DNA from 2 places in the Pseudomonas sp. B19(2017) genome. Region 2 is predicted to be linked to the other one. Evidence: predicted binding sites of a transcription regulator. Region 2 holds the regulator's gene; the other holds the start of a gene.
The links. The regulator sigma-54, encoded in region 2, starts transcription at its own class of promoters, with help from an activator protein. The targets are predictions, from matches to a motif close to ANTGGCATNNANNTTGCTNT.
Positions count from the first base shown of each region.

Region 1: flgB (flagellar basal body rod protein FlgB) is a predicted target of sigma-54. The motif match lies at 3,012-3,031, and genes of this name have one in related genera.

Region 1 covers NZ_NEJR01000018.1:51,797-59,320, forward strand. Annotated here, with positions in the region: gene flgA (flagellar basal body P-ring formation chaperone FlgA) at 74-826, opposite strand; gene CAF70_RS21160 (chemotaxis protein CheV) at 904-1,833, shown strand; gene cheR (protein-glutamate O-methyltransferase CheR) at 1,885-2,712, shown strand; gene flgB (flagellar basal body rod protein FlgB) at 3,078-3,488, shown strand; gene flgC (flagellar basal body rod protein FlgC) at 3,491-3,934, shown strand; gene flgD (flagellar hook assembly protein FlgD) at 3,947-4,648, shown strand; gene flgE (flagellar hook protein FlgE) at 4,678-6,000, shown strand; gene flgF (flagellar basal-body rod protein FlgF) at 6,408-7,148, shown strand; gene flgG (flagellar basal-body rod protein FlgG) at 7,196-7,524, shown strand, end outside.
Region 2 covers NZ_NEJR01000004.1:193,075-200,598, forward strand. Annotated here, with positions in the region: gene CAF70_RS08520 (lyase family protein) at 1-71, shown strand, start outside; gene CAF70_RS08525 (HPr family phosphocarrier protein) at 219-491, opposite strand; gene rapZ (RNase adapter RapZ) at 511-1,365, opposite strand; gene ptsN (PTS IIA-like nitrogen regulatory protein PtsN) at 1,368-1,832, opposite strand; gene hpf (ribosome hibernation-promoting factor, HPF/YfiA family) at 1,845-2,153, opposite strand; gene CAF70_RS08545 (RNA polymerase factor sigma-54) at 2,233-3,726, opposite strand; gene lptB (LPS export ABC transporter ATP-binding protein) at 3,903-4,628, opposite strand; gene lptA (lipopolysaccharide transport periplasmic protein LptA) at 4,629-5,153, opposite strand; gene lptC (LPS export ABC transporter periplasmic protein LptC) at 5,140-5,712, opposite strand; gene CAF70_RS08565 (HAD family hydrolase) at 5,721-6,245, opposite strand; gene CAF70_RS08570 (SIS domain-containing protein) at 6,258-7,232, opposite strand; gene CAF70_RS08575 (ATP-binding cassette domain-containing protein) at 7,481-7,524, shown strand, end outside.

The DNA of each region.
Region 1 (7,524 bases), on a different contig from region 2:
AGCTCGCGAACCCGTTTTCTGACACAGTTTAGGAAAAGCGGTTCCTCACCGCCAGCGCAAATCAATGGGCTGGCTACATACTGACCTCGACCTGGCCGGGGCCGGTCACCCTGGCCTTGACCACCCGTTTGGAGTTGAGGTTGCGCACCCGGATCTGTTCACTCAGGCTGCCTTTGCTCAGGGCTTCGCCGGGCATGCGCACGCTCAGGCTGCCACTGCGGGCGATGATCACCACGTGGTCGCCCTTGCGCACCACCTCGGCCTGTTCCAGGTGTTGCGGGGTGAGGACCTGGTCGATCACCGTCGGGCGCAGCATTTTCATGCCCAGCGCCTGATCCAGTTCGGTCAGGAAGCCTTGGCCCAGGGTGCCGACATCGCGCTCGCGCAGGGCAACGTCGCCTTCGCCCACCACGTTGTCGCGCTTGAGCGGGCGGGTCACCACCACTACGTCGCGGAACAGCCGCACGGTGGCCGGCACGAACACGGTCCACGGTGCCATGCCTTCGCAGCGCACCTTTACCGTGACGCGGCCCAGCGGCTGGGCCGGGCTTTCCAGCGAGGCGTCAAGTTGCTGGCTGCACAACGGCATGCGCAGGCGCGGGTCCAGCGGGTTGACCTGGATTTCGTAGCGGCCGGCGGTCTGGGTGGTCGCCAGGTAATCTTCGACGCTGAATTCAAGAAACCCTTGGGTGACACCGATAAGTTGTTCAGGCAAGGTAAACGCGTCCGCTACCGTGCGAACGCCGGGCAGCAACAGGCACAGCATGGCCAGCGAGCCAGTCAGCAGGCGCGTCAATCGTCGGGAAAATGTCGTTTTCGTGTACATGGCGCTCAAAAAAGCAAAGCCCGTGCCGACTCTCTACCTGAGTTGCAACGAAAGGCTGAAACATAAAGGAGTCTGGCATGGCAGGTGTGATGGATTCGGTCAACCAGCGCACACAGCTGGTGGGGCAGAATCGCCTGGAATTGCTGCTGTTTCGCCTCAATGGTGAACAGCTTTACGGCATCAACGTATTCAAGGTCAGGGAAGTGCTGCAATGCCCTGCGCTGACCCTGCTGCCCAAGGCGCACCCGGTGGTGCGCGGCGTCGCCAATATTCGCGGGGCGACCATCCCGATCCTCGACTTGTCGATGGCCACCGGGTTGCGGCCGCTGCAGGAAGACACGCGCAACAGCTTCGTGATCATCACCGAATACAACACCAAGACCCAGGGTTTCCTGGTGCACTCGGTGGAGCGCATCGTCAACATGAACTGGGAGGCAATCCATCCGCCACCCAAGGGCACCGGACGCGACCACTACCTGACTGCGGTCACCCGGGTAGATAACCGCATGGTCGAGATCATCGACGTGGAGAAGGTGCTGGCCGAAGTGGCGCCTTCGTCGGAGTCGGTGTCGGACGGGGTGATCGATGCCGAGGTGCAGGACAAGGCCGTGCTGCTGCGGGTGCTCACCGTCGACGATTCCTCGGTGGCGCGCAAGCAGGTCAGCCGTTGCCTGCAGACCGTGGGGGTGGAGGTGGTGGCGCTCAATGACGGCCGCCAGGCCCTGAACTACCTGCGCCAGCTGGTGGACGAGGGCAAGAAGCCGGAAGAAGAGTTCCTGATGATGATCTCGGACATTGAAATGCCGGAAATGGACGGCTATACGCTAACGGCAGAGATCCGCAGCGATCCGCGCATGCAAAAATTGCATATCTGCCTGCATACTTCGCTGTCCGGGGTGTTCAACCAGGCGATGGTCAAGAAGGTCGGTGCCGATGACTTCCTGGCCAAGTTCAAGCCGGACGACCTGGCCCAGCGGGTGGTCGACCGGATCAAGGCAACGCATTGACGCGGCCGGGGGCAGGCCCCCGGCTCCAGTGATTGAAAAGAGGCGGCAGTAGTGTCTACGGGTAATTTGGATTTCGAACAGTTCCGGGTATTCCTGGAGAAAGCCTGTGGCATCCTGCTGGGCGAGAATAAGCAGTACCTGGTTTCCAGCCGTCTCAACAAGCTGATGGAGCAACAGGGTATCAAGAGCCTGGGCGAGCTGGTGCAGCGCATTCAGGCCCAGCCGCGTGGCGGTTTGCGCGAACAGGTGGTCGATGCCATGACCACCAACGAGACCCTGTGGTTTCGCGACACCTACCCGTTCGAGGTGCTGAAGAACAAGGTTATTCCCGAGTTCATTCGCAACAACCCCGGCCAGCGCCTGCGCATGTGGTCGGCGGCGTGTTCGTCGGGGCAGGAGCCGTATTCCATCTCGATGGCCATTGACGAGTTCGAGCGCAGCAACCTCGGCCAGTTGAAGATGGGCGCGCAGATCGTTGCCACCGACTTGTCCGGCACCATGCTGACCAACTGCAAGACCGGTGAGTACGACAGCCTGGCGATAGCCCGTGGCTTGTCCCAGGAGCGCCTGCAGCGCTACTTCGACACCAAGGGGCCGGGGCGCTGGGCAGTCAAGCCGGCGATTCGCAGTCGCGTCGAGTTCCGCGCCTTCAACCTGCTCGACAGCTATGCCAGCCTGGGCAAGTTCGATGTGGTGTTCTGCCGCAACGTGCTGATCTACTTCTCGGCGCAGGTGAAGAAGGACATCCTGTTGCGCATTCACAGTACCTTGAAGCCGGGTGGGTACCTGTTCCTCGGCGCTTCCGAGGCGCTGAACGGGCTACCGGACCATTACCAGATGGTGCAGTGCAGCCCGGGGATCATCTACCAGGCCAAGTAAGCAAGGGGGCCGGCAGCTAAGCTGCCGGCCTTTTTGTTTGCCTGTGCCGGCCTCTTCGCGGGCATGCCCGTTCCCACAGGATCCATGCAAACCTTGGGGTGGCGCCCTACCAGTGGGAGCGGGCGCGCCCGCGAAGAGGTCGGCACAGGCAAAACACTGACGTCAATTTTTTGTTTTGCCGCTTTTGCCGCCCGGCAATTGCCGCTTTCGCCACCCAAGGCGGAAGGCCTTTGCCGCTTTTCTGGCATCACTCTGACAGCACTGCGCCCTGCAAGCCCGTATTTCCGGGCTTTTCGTTGGTTGGCACAGCCCTTGCTATACCTTGCCCAACGATATTCCGGTCAACCTCCGAAGGTTTCCCCGACATGAGCATCAGCTTCGACAAGGCGCTTGGTATTCACGAAAAGGCCCTGGGCTTCCGCGCCCAGCGCGCCGAAGTGCTGGCCAACAACATCGCCAACGCCGACACGCCCAACTACAAGGCGCGTGACATGGACTTCGCCTCGGTGCTCGCCGCCGAAAGCGATAAACAGCAGAGCGGTGGCCGCTTCAGCCTCGATCGTACCAATAGCCGCCATATCGAGGCCGAGGGCCTGGCCATGGCCGACGATACCCTCAAGTACCGCACGCCAACGCAGCCGTCGATCGATCAGAACACCGTGGACGCGCAGATCGAGCAATCGAACTACACCGAGAACGCCGTCGGCTTCCAGGCCAGCTTCACCTTGCTCAACAGTAAATTCAAAGGGCTGGTTTCGGCCCTGCGGGGAGAATGACCATGTCCCTTTCCAGTGTTTTCAATATTGCCGGTAGCGGCATGAGTGCGCAGAACACGCGCCTGAACACCGTTGCGTCGAACATCGCCAACGCCGAGACCGTGTCCTCGAGCATCGACCAGACCTACCGCGCTCGCCACCCGGTGTTCGCCACTACCTTCCAGGACGCACAGGCCGGCAGCAGCCAGTCGCTGTTCGAGGACCAGGGCGAGGCAGGGCAGGGCGTGCAGGTAAAGGGCATCGTCGAGGACCAGAGCAACCTGGAGGCCCGTTACGAGCCCAACCACCCGGCGGCGAACAAGGACGGCTACGTCTACTACCCGAACGTCAACGTGGTCGAGGAGATGGCTGACATGATCTCCGCCAGCCGCGCGTTCCAGACCAATGCCGAGCTGATGAACACGGCCAAGAGCATGATGCAGAAAGTCCTGACCCTGGGGCAGTGATAGGAAGCCGACATGACCACTACCAATTCCACCACCGACGTCGGTAGCGCATACCTGACCTCGCTGCAAAAGCAGCAGAGCAAGAACAGCAGCAGCACCGGCGCCGCCGGCAGTGCCCTGGGCAAGGATGCGTTCCTGCAGCTGCTGGTTACCCAGATGAAGAACCAGAACCCGCTCGATCCGCAGGAAAACGGCGAGTTCGTGGCACAGTTGGCCCAGTTCAGCAGCCTTGAGAGCATGCAGTCGCTGAATGACTCGGTGCTCTATATCGCCGCCGGGCTGCAGTCTTCCCAGGCCCTGCAGGCCTCGTCACTGGTCGGGCGCAACGTGATCGTCGAGACCGACAAGGCCGTGGTCGATACCAGCAAGGGCATCAAGGGCTCGATCAACCTGACGTCGTCCAGTACCGCCACCTCGGTGGGTATCTACGACAAGGACGACAAGCTGGTGCGCACCATCGACCTGGAAACCCAGAAAGCCGGCAAGATCGACTTTACCTGGGATGGCCTGGACGACGACGGCGAAGTAGCGGCCGCAGGTACCTACACCTTCAAGGCCACCGCTTCGATCGAGGGCAAGGCCACGGCCATGACCACCAACCTGCCGGCCACGGTAACCAGTGTGACCATGGGAACCAATGGTTCGGAGATGACGCTCAACCTTGCGGGGCTGGGCAGCATTGCGCTTTCCAAAATTCAGAGCATTGGCATCTAGGGCCTAAGCACACCGACAGGAGTTAGCACATGTCTTTCAATATCGGCCTTAGCGGCCTCTATGCAGCAAACAAGGCCCTGAACGTTACCGGCAACAACATTGCCAACGTTGCCACCACCGGCTTCAAGTCGTCGCGTGCCGAGTTCGCCGACCAGTATTCCAACTCCATTCGTGGTACCAGTGCCGGCAAGACCGTTATCGGTACTGGGGTGAAGACGGTTGCGGTATCGCAAAAGTTCTCCGCCGGCAACATCAATGGCACCGGCCAGGCGCTGGACATGGCCATCGATGGCAATGGTTTTTTTGCCTTGAACGACAACGGGTCGAAGATCTACACCCGTGCCGGTGCTTTCTACAGTGACAAGCAGGGTTATGTAGTGAACTCTTCGGGCGCCAACCTTCAGGGCTATGCCGTGGGTGCGGATGGCAAGGTCATTCAGGGTGTGCTGACAAACCTGCAAATCGACACGTCGAACCTGACGCCGAACCCGACCGGAAAAATCTCCGAGAACGTCAACCTGAACTCCAGCGCCACCGCGCCGGCCATCGCGCCGTTCGATCCAGCCAATACCGGCAGCTACAACTACACGTTCAACACTGATGTGTACGACAGCCAAGGTAATGCGCATCAGTTGAACCAGTACTTCGTCAAGGATGCCGCCAGCAATTCCTGGACCATGTACACCACCATCGACGGTCGCAACCCTGCCGACCCGACTTCGACCACGCCGCTGGCCAACAAGCTGCCGTTCAAGTCTGATGGGACCTTGGACACTGCGGCCATGGCCGCAGGCCCGGTAGCTGGTGGCATGACCATCTCCGCCGACAAGACCTTCACCCTTGACAACTGGATCCCGGCGCAGAAGAACGCTGCCGGCGTATGGAGCCCGAACGGCGCAACTGCCAACCTGGCCGGGGTGAACCTGGACATGCTGGGCACCACTCAGTACAACGCGGCAAGCGCCACCACCGCCAAGAGCCAGGACGGCTTCGCCACCGGTGAGTTGTCGGGGCTGACCATCGACCAGAGTGGCTTCATGTTCGCCAACTTCACCAATGGCCAGGACAAGGTAATTGGCCAAGTGGCGATCGCCAACTTCGCCAACCTGCAGGGGCTGACCCCAATTGGTAGCACCGCCTGGAAAGAGTCCTACGCGTCAGGCGTGCCGGTGATCGGTGCCCCGGATACCGGCACCCTGGGCCAGATTGCGGGTGGTGCGCTGGAAGACTCCAACGTCGACCTGACCGGTGAACTGGTCAACCTGATCAAGGCACAGAGCAACTACCAGGCCAACGCCAAGACCATTTCCACCGAAAGCACCATCATGCAGACCATCATTCAGATGACCTGACATCAACCCTGAATGCGCAGGGACGCGCTGCATTCACAGTCGAAAAGGACAGTTTTATGAAAAGTTTATGCGCACTTGCCGTTCTGGTGGCGATCGGCAGTGGTGCCATGTTGTCTGCCTATGCTGCGCCCAAGCCTTTCTACCTCTGGCAGAGCCTTGCCACCGGGCGCTACATGTGCGCGCAAAACAACCCAGGTTCGGGCTGGATGCAGTTTTCAGGGCCTTATAACAATGCGGGTTGCCGTTAATTTTGCGTTCGGCACGCCGCTACTCAGCGACAACAAACTGACACCGCTAAACAGCCCAGGCTCCGAAATGCCCGATTCATTGAAGGGGTGACAGCTGGTTCAAATATTGCTTAAGCCTCAGCCAATGATCGCGCGGCCGCTACGCGCAGAGGAGATACTGTGGACAAGTTGCTTTATGTGGCCATGACCGGCGCCAGCCAGAACGCGCTGGCGCAGAAGGCCCACGCCAACAACCTGGCGAACATTTCCACCAACGGTTTCCAGCGTGACCTGGAGCAAGCGCGCTCGATGCCGGTGTTCGGCGACAGCTTTCCGTCGCGTGCCTTTGCCATGACCGAGCGCCCGGCCACCGACTTCAGTGAAGGGCCGATGGTCGAGACCGGTCGTGACCTGGATGTGGCGGTGACCGGAAAGGGGTTCATTGCCGTGCAGGCACCCGACGGCAGCGAAGCCTATGTGCGTACCGGCAGCCTGAACATCGATGCCTTGGGCGTGCTGCGTGCCGGCAACGGCATGCCGGTGATCGGTAACGGTGGCCCGATTGCCATTCCGCCGGAGCAGAAGGTAGAGGTGGGGGCTGACGGCACCATCAGCATTCGCTCCATGGGTGAAGACCCGCGGGTAATGGCCGAGGTCGACCGCATCAAGCTGGTCAATCCGGACACCCAAGGCCTGACCAAGGGCCTGGATGGCCTGATCCATACCCGCGACGGCCAGCCGGCCGCCGCCGACGTCAATGTGCGGGTGGTGTCGGGTTTCCTGGAGGGCAGTAACGTCAATGCCGTGGAAGAAATGACCTCGGTGCTGGCGCTATCCCGCCAGTTCGAACTGCACGTCAAGATGATGAACGCGGCCAAGGAAGGCGACGAAGCCATGGCTCGGGTTTTGCAAATCGGCTAATCACTTTTGAACGGGTGCCGTAAAACAGGCGCACGAGGAGAATCAACATGCTTCCGGCTCTTTGGGTCGCTAAAACCGGCCTGTCCGCCCAGGACACCAACCTGACGGTCATTTCCAACAACCTGGCCAACGTTTCGACCACCGGCTTCAAGCGTGATCGCGCCGAATTCGCGGACCTGCTCTACCAGATCAAGCGTCAGCCTGGCGCTCAGTCGACCCAGGACAGCGAACTGCCTTCGGGCCTGCAGGTCGGTACCGGTGTGCGTATTGTCGGCACCCAGAAAAGCTTCGTCGCCGGCAGCCTGCAAACCACCGAGAACCCGCTGGACATGGCGGTCAACGGCCGTGGTTTCTTCCAGATTCTGCAGCCGGACGG
Region 2 (7,524 bases):
ACACCGACCTTTCGCGTGATCAGCTGGAAGCGCTGCTTGACCCGGAAAAACTCACCGCTGGCGGTATCTGATACTGCCTCTGGCGACACAAGGCCTCTCTCAGGCATTAGCGGGGACCCTGTGGGAGCGGGCTTGCCCGCGAACACCGGCGCAGCCGGTGCCATGCACCGCGCTGGATTCTTCGCGGCTAAAGCCGCTCCCACAGGGGCCTGCGAAATTTATTCGCCTTCGTCGAAATAATTGTTGATCAGCTCGACCAGCGCTGCCATGGCGTCCTCGTCCTGCTCGCCTTCGGTATGCAGGTGCACCTGCGTACCTTTGCCGGCCGCCAGCATCATCACCGCCATGATGCTCTTGCCATCCACCAGCTTGTCGGGCGCACGGCCAACCCTGACCTGGCAGGGGAAGCGGCCGGCAACGCCGACGAACTTGGCCGCCGCCCGGGCATGCAGACCCAGCTTGTTGATGATGGTAATTTCACGGGCGGGCATCGTGGGGCGGATCCTTGGGCTAGAGGTCGCGATGGCGGACCTGGACGTTTTTCAGGGATTGCTGCAGCAACTGGCCAAGGCGCTCGGTGATATATACCGAGCGGTGGTGGCCGCCGGTGCAGCCAATGGCAATAGTGACGTAGGCACGGTTGCTGGCGGCGAAGCGGGGCAGCCACTTGAGCAGGTAGCTGGAAATGTCGTTGAACATTTCTTCGACGTCCGGCTGTGCGGCCAGGTAGTCGATCACCGGTTGGTCGAGGCCGGAGTGCTCACGCAGCTCGGGCTTCCAGTAGGGGTTGGGCAGGCAGCGCACATCGAACACCAGGTCGGCATCGACCGGCATTCCGCGCTTGAACCCGAATGACTCGACCAGGAACGCAGTGCCAGGCTCGGGTTGGTTGAGCAGGCGCAGCTTGATCGAATCCCGCAGCTGATACAGGTTCAGGCTGGTGGTGTCGATCTTCAGGTCGGCCAGGTCGGCAATCGGCCCCAGCAGTTCGCTTTCCACACGAATGGCTTCCGCCAGCGACCGGTTGGCGTTGGTCAGCGGGTGGCGCCGGCGGGTTTCCGAGAAGCGCTTGAGCAGCATGTCTTCGTCGGCATCCAGGTACAGTACGTCGCACTGGATATGCCGGGCGCGGGCTTCTTCGAGCAACTCGGGAAAACGTGAGAGGTGGCTGGGCAGGTTGCGCGCGTCGATCGACACGGCGACCTTGGGTTGCAGTAATTCGGTGTTGATCAGCGCATTTTCTGCGAGCTGCGGCAGCAGCCCGGCGGGCAGGTTGTCAATGCAGTAGAAACCGTTGTCTTCCAGGACATCGAGGGCGGTGCTCTTGCCGGAGCCGGACCGGCCGCTGACGATGATCAGGCGCATGTTCAGTGCTCGTTCTGTACGTCCAGGACAACCTGGAACAGGGCCTCGCTGCTGGTGGCCGCACGCAGGCGATCACGAACCTCCTTGCGATCGAGCATGCTGGCAATCTGGCGCAGCAATTCCAGATGGGCATCGGTGGCGGCTTCTGGCACCAGCAGGACGAACAGCAGGTCCACCGGTGCGCCATCGATAGCGTCGTAGTCGATAGGGGCTTCCAGGTGCAGCAGGGCGCTGACCGGAGCGGAACATCCTTCAAGCCGGCAGTGCGGAATGGCGATGCCATTGCCGAAACCGGTCGAACCGAGTTTTTCCCGGGCGACCAGTTTTTCGAAGACATCCTGCATCTCCAGTTCTGGCACTTGTTCGGCGATGACGGTGGCGACCTTTTCCAGGGCGCGCTTCTTGCTGCCACCCGGCACGTTCACGAGGGAACGGCCGGGGGTCAGGATGGTTTCAAGTCGGATCATGGATGGGGGGGATCAGCGGGCAGCTGCACCTTGCAGCAGGCTTTGCTGTTTTTCCTTGTGTTTTTTCAGTTGGCGGTCGAGCTTGTCGGCCAAGGCATCGATCGCTGCATACATGTCTTCGTGTTCGGCGTTGGCAACCACTTCGCCGCCGGGAATCTGCAAGGTCGCCTCGACCTTCTGCTGCAGCTTCTCGACTTTCATGATGACCTGCACGTTGGTGATCTTGTCGAAGTGACTTTCCACGCGAGCGAGCTTTTCAAGCACATAATCGCGCAGTGGCTGGGTGACTTCTACATGCTGTCCACTGATATTGACTTGCATACAGCTTCTCCTTTGTTGCCCGTGCATAAAGAGGCAGGTCTTGCACCTGCCCCACAAACGCTGTGGCACATCTCAGGGGCTACATCAGTCGCTTGCGTTCGCTCGACGGTGCGATGCCGAGGGACTCGCGGTACTTGGCGACGGTGCGACGGGCTACCTGGATGCCTTGTGCCTCCAGTAAACCAGCGATCTTGCTGTCACTCAATGGCTTTTTCTGATTTTCCGCCGCAACCAGTTTCTTGATGATCGCGCGGATCGCCGTGGACGAGCATTCTCCGCCTTCGGAGGTGCTGACGTGGCTGGAGAAAAAGTATTTCAGTTCGTAGATGCCACGCGGCGTGTGCATGTATTTCTGCGTGGTAACTCGCGAAATGGTCGACTCGTGCATACCTACCGCTTCGGCGATGTCATGCAGCACCAACGGCTTCATCGCTTCGTCACCGTGGTCGAGGAAGCCGCGCTGGTGCTCGACGATCTGCGTGGCCACCTTCATCAGGGTTTCGTTGCGGCTTTGCAGGCTCTTGATGAACCAGCGCGCTTCCTGCAGCTGGTTGCGCATGAAGGTGTTGTCGGCGCTGGTGTCGGCGCGGCGCACGAACCCGGCGTACTGCGGGTTGACGCGCAGGCGCGGGATGGCCTCCTGGTTCAGTTCCACCAGCCAGCGGTCGCTGTCCTTGCGCACGATGACGTCGGGCACCACGTACTCGGGCTCGCTGGACTCGATCTGCGAACCAGGGCGCGGGTTGAGGCTTTGTACCAGCTCGATGACCTGGCGCAGCTCGTCTTCCTTGATTTTCATGCGCCGCATCAGCTGGCTGTAGTCACGGCTGCCGAGCAAGTCGATGAAATCGGTGACCAGGCGCTTGGCTTCGGTCATCCACGGGGTGCTGGCGGGCAGTTGGCGCAGTTGCAGCAACAGGCATTCGCCCAGGTTGCGGGCAGCAATGCCGGCAGGCTCGAACTGCTGAATGCGGTGCAGCACCGCTTCGACCTCGTCCAGCTCGATATCCAGCTCCGGGTCGAAACCGGCGCAGATTTCTTCGAGGGTGTCTTCCAGGTAACCCTGGCCGTTGATGCTGTCGATCAGGGTGACGGCGATCAGGCGGTCGGTGTCGGACATCGGGGCCAGGTTCAATTGCCACAGCAAGTGGCTTTGCAGGCTTTCCCCGGCCGATGTACGGGTGGTGAAGTCCCACTCGTCGTCGTCGTTGCTCGGCAGGCTGCTGGCACTGGTCTGGTAGATGTCTTCCCAGGCGGTGTCGACCGGCAGCTCGTTGGGGATGCGCTCGCTCCATTCACCGTCTTCCAGGGTGTCGGCGCTGGTGGTGCTTTCCTGGAAGCTGTTGTCCTGGACTTCGGCGGCCGGCTTGTTCTCGGCGTTGTCGGCCATCGGGTCGCTGTTGTCGAAGTCGTCGCCGTCTTCCTGACGTTCGAGCATCGGGTTCGACTCCAGCGCTTCCTGGATTTCCTGTTGGAGGTCCAGGGTGGAGAGCTGGAGCAGGCGGATGGCCTGTTGCAACTGCGGTGTCATCGTCAGTTGCTGGCCCATTTTTAGGACGAGCGATGGTTTCATGGCTGGGGCTTAATACCTTGTTCGCCGGCGCGCATGCGCCATCCACTACACGAGGGCGCCGGGGCGCCAGATCAAGCAAGTTTTATGCCTTAAATTGTAGCGTTTGCCTAGAGTACTGTAACAACTTTAACCCCGGTTTCAGGGCGATTTGCCAGTACTCCAGGCGCGTGCCGGGCTCAGAGCCGGAACTCGTGGCCCAGGTAAACTTCTTTGACCAGGTCGTTGGCCAGGATGGTTTCGGCGTCGCCTTCGGCGATCAGCCGGCCATCATTGACGATATAGGCGGTTTCGCAGATATCCAGGGTTTCACGCACGTTGTGGTCGGTGATCAGTACACCGATACCTTTGGCCTTGAGGTGGTGGATGATCTGCTTGATGTCGCCGACCGAGATCGGGTCGACACCGGCAAACGGTTCGTCCAGCAGGATGAACTTGGGTGCGGTCGCCAGCGCACGGGCAATTTCCACGCGGCGGCGCTCACCACCGGACAGGCTCATGCCGAGGTTGTCGCGAATGTGGCTGATGTGGAACTCCTGCAGCAGGCTTTCCAGCTCTTTGCGCCGGCCGTCGCGGTCGAGGTCCTTGCGGGTCTCGAGGATGGCCATGATGTTGTCGGCCACCGACAGCTTGCGGAAGATCGAGGCTTCCTGCGGCAAGTAGCCGATACCGGCGCGGGCGCGCCCGTGCATGGGCTGGTGGCTGACATCGAGGTTGTCGATCAGCACGCGCCCCTGCTCGGCCTGGACCAGGCCGACGATCATGTAGAAACAGGTGGTCTTGCCGGCGCCGTTGGGGCCGAGCAGGCCGACGATCTGGCCGCTGTCGATCGACAGGCTGACGTCACGCACGACTTGCCGCCCCTTGTAGCTCTTGGCCAGGTGCTGGGCTTTGAGGGTTGCCATTTACTCGGCCTTCTTCTTGGGCTGGATCACCATGTCGATACGCTGACGCGGCGAGGTCACGTTGCCACCACGACCGGCGGTCGCCACCTGGGTCTGGGTGTTGTAGACGATCTTTTCGCCTTCGGTGGTGTTGCCTTCGTTCTCGACCTTGGCGCGATCGGTGAGGATCACCAGGTCCTTCTGCGACTGGTACTGGATGGTCACGCCCCAGCCTTTCATCTTGTCCGGCTTGGCCGCGCTCTGCTGCTGCTCGAAGTAGGCCAGGTTGCCCACCGAGGTCACCACGTCGATGTCGCCGGAGGCGGAGCGGGTGATGGTCACGGTGTTGCCTTTGATCATCATCGAACCCTGGGTGATGATCACGTCGCCGGTGTAGGTGGCCACGCCCTGCTTGTCGTCCAGGTGGGCGTTGTCGGCCTGGATGCGGATCGGCTGGTCACGGTCGTTCGGCAGGGCGAGGGCGCTCGCGCTTCCCAGTGCTGCGCTCAGGCTGAGCAAAAGGGGGAGGGTTTTAACGAGCCTCATACTGTCCTCTTACGTTAGAGAGCAAGTCCATCTTGCCTTCTTTCAAATACGCTTTCATTCCTTTGCCCGTAGTTGTGCCACCGGCGCCGTCGATTCTAACGGCTTGCTCGGTCTGCGCATATTGCTTCTGCGGGAACACGGTCATGCGTGAGCTGGTAATGATCATTTCGCGCTGCTTTTCGTCGGTGCGGGCAACCCGGACGTTGTCGATCAGTTCGACTTCGCTGCCGTCCGGGTTGACCTCGGCGCGGGTGCTCTGCACGTGCCACGGGTATTCGGTGCCGCGGTACAGGTGCAGGTCCGGCGTGGTCAGCAGGGTGATTTCGCTGGCCTTGAGGTGTTCGACCTTGTCGGCGGTCATTTCGTACTGCAGCTTGCCGTCGGGCAGGAACTGCAGGCTGTGGGCGTTGACCGCGTAGTAGTCGATGGCGCTTGCGTCGACCTGGGTCACCGGCTTGTCGAGGAAGCTTTCCGGGCTGACATTCCAGTAGCCGATCGCCACCAGCAGGGCAGCGATCACCGCGAGCAGCGCAATGTTGCGGGCTTTCTTGCTGAACATGGGCAGCCTTACAGGTAGTTGGCGTTGGCAGCGTCCAGGGTGCCCTGGGCCTGCATGATCAGTTCACAGAATTCACGGGCCGCGCCTTCGCCGCCCCGTGCCTGGGTCACGCCGTGGGCGTGCTGGCGAACGAACGGCGCGGCGTTGGCCACCGCCATGCCCAAGGCGACCCGGCGAATCACCGGCAGGTCGGGCAGGTCGTCGCCCAGGTAGGCCACTTGAGCATAGCTCAGGCCCAGTTCGGCGAGCAGGCCGTCGAGCACCACCAGTTTGTCCTCGCGGCCCTGGTAAAGGTGCGGAATGCCGAGGTTCTTTGCCCGGCGCTCGACCACCGGGGTCTTGCGCCCGCTGATGATTGCGGTGGTCACGCCCGAGGCCATGAGCATCTTGATGCCCTGGCCGTCGAGGGTGTTGAAGGTCTTGAATTCGCTGCCGTCCTCGAGGAAGTACAGGCGCCCGTCGGTGAGCACGCCGTCCACGTCGAACACTGCCAGCTTGATGTGCTTGCCGCGTTGCATGAGGTCCTGGTTCATTCCATCGCTCCTTTACATTACGCCGGCGCGCAGCAGGTCGTGCATGTTCAGGGCGCCGGTGGGGCGGTCCTCGCGGTCCACCACCACCAGGGCGCCGATCTTGTGGTCTTCCATGATCTTCAGGGCCTCGGCCGCGAGCATTTCGGCGCGGGCCGTCTTGCCATGCACGGTCATGACCTGGTCGATCAGGGTGGTGTGGACGTCGATGTTGCGGTCCAGGCTGCGACGCAGGTCGCCGTCGGTGAAGATCCCGGCCAGCTTGCCGTCGGCTTCGACGATCACCGTCATGCCCAGGCCTTTGCGGGACATTTCAAGGAGTGCGTCCTTGAGCAGGGTGCCGCGGGGTACCTGAGGCAGTTCGTCGCCGGCATGCATCACGTTCTCCACCTTGAGCAGCAGGCGGCGGCCCAGCGCACCGCCCGGGTGCGAGAAGGCAAAGTCCTCGGCGGTGAAACCGCGGGCTTCGAGCAGGGCAATGGCCAGCGCGTCGCCCAGCACCAGCGATGCGGTGGTGGAGGAGGTGGGGGCCAGGTTCAGCGGGCAGGCCTCTTGCTCGACGCGGGCGTCGAGGTTGACCTCGGCAGCCTGGGCCAGCGGCGAGTCCGGATTGCCGGTCAGGCTGATCAGCTTGATGCCCAGGCGCTTGATCAGCGGCAGCAGGGTGACGATTTCGGCGGTGCTGCCGGAGTTCGACAGGGCAAGGATGACATCATCACGGGTGATCATGCCCATGTCGCCATGGCTGGCTTCGGCCGGGTGCACGAAAAACGCCGGTGTGCCGGTGCTGGCCAGGGTGGCGGCGATCTTGTTGCCGATGTGCCCGGACTTGCCCATGCCGACCACGACGACCCGGCCCTTGCTGGCCAGGATCAGCTCGCAGGCCTTGACGAAATTGTCGTCGATGCGCGCCAGCAGGGCCTCTACGGCCTCGAGTTCCAGGCGCAGGGTGCGTTGGGCGGATTGGATCAGCTCGCTGGATTGGCTCATGTCGAAAAAGCAATGCCTGATGAAAAGGCGGCGATTATAGCTGCAATGAAAGAAACCCTCACGCTTTCGATTGCCGTGGCGAATGTCTCGCCAGCCTGTCGCAGGGCTGAACGACTCGTTAGCCGACCTTGGGGCGGCGCTGTCAGCGGTGCTATAGTTCGCCGCTATTCGGCCTGCCAGGGGCGCTTGTGCCTTCCAGAAGAAGGCCGACGTCCATTAGGACGAGGCTGCACCAGCAAGGAGTCTAGATGAGTGTGGATAGCGCCTACGCGGTCGAGTTGAAGGGGGTTAC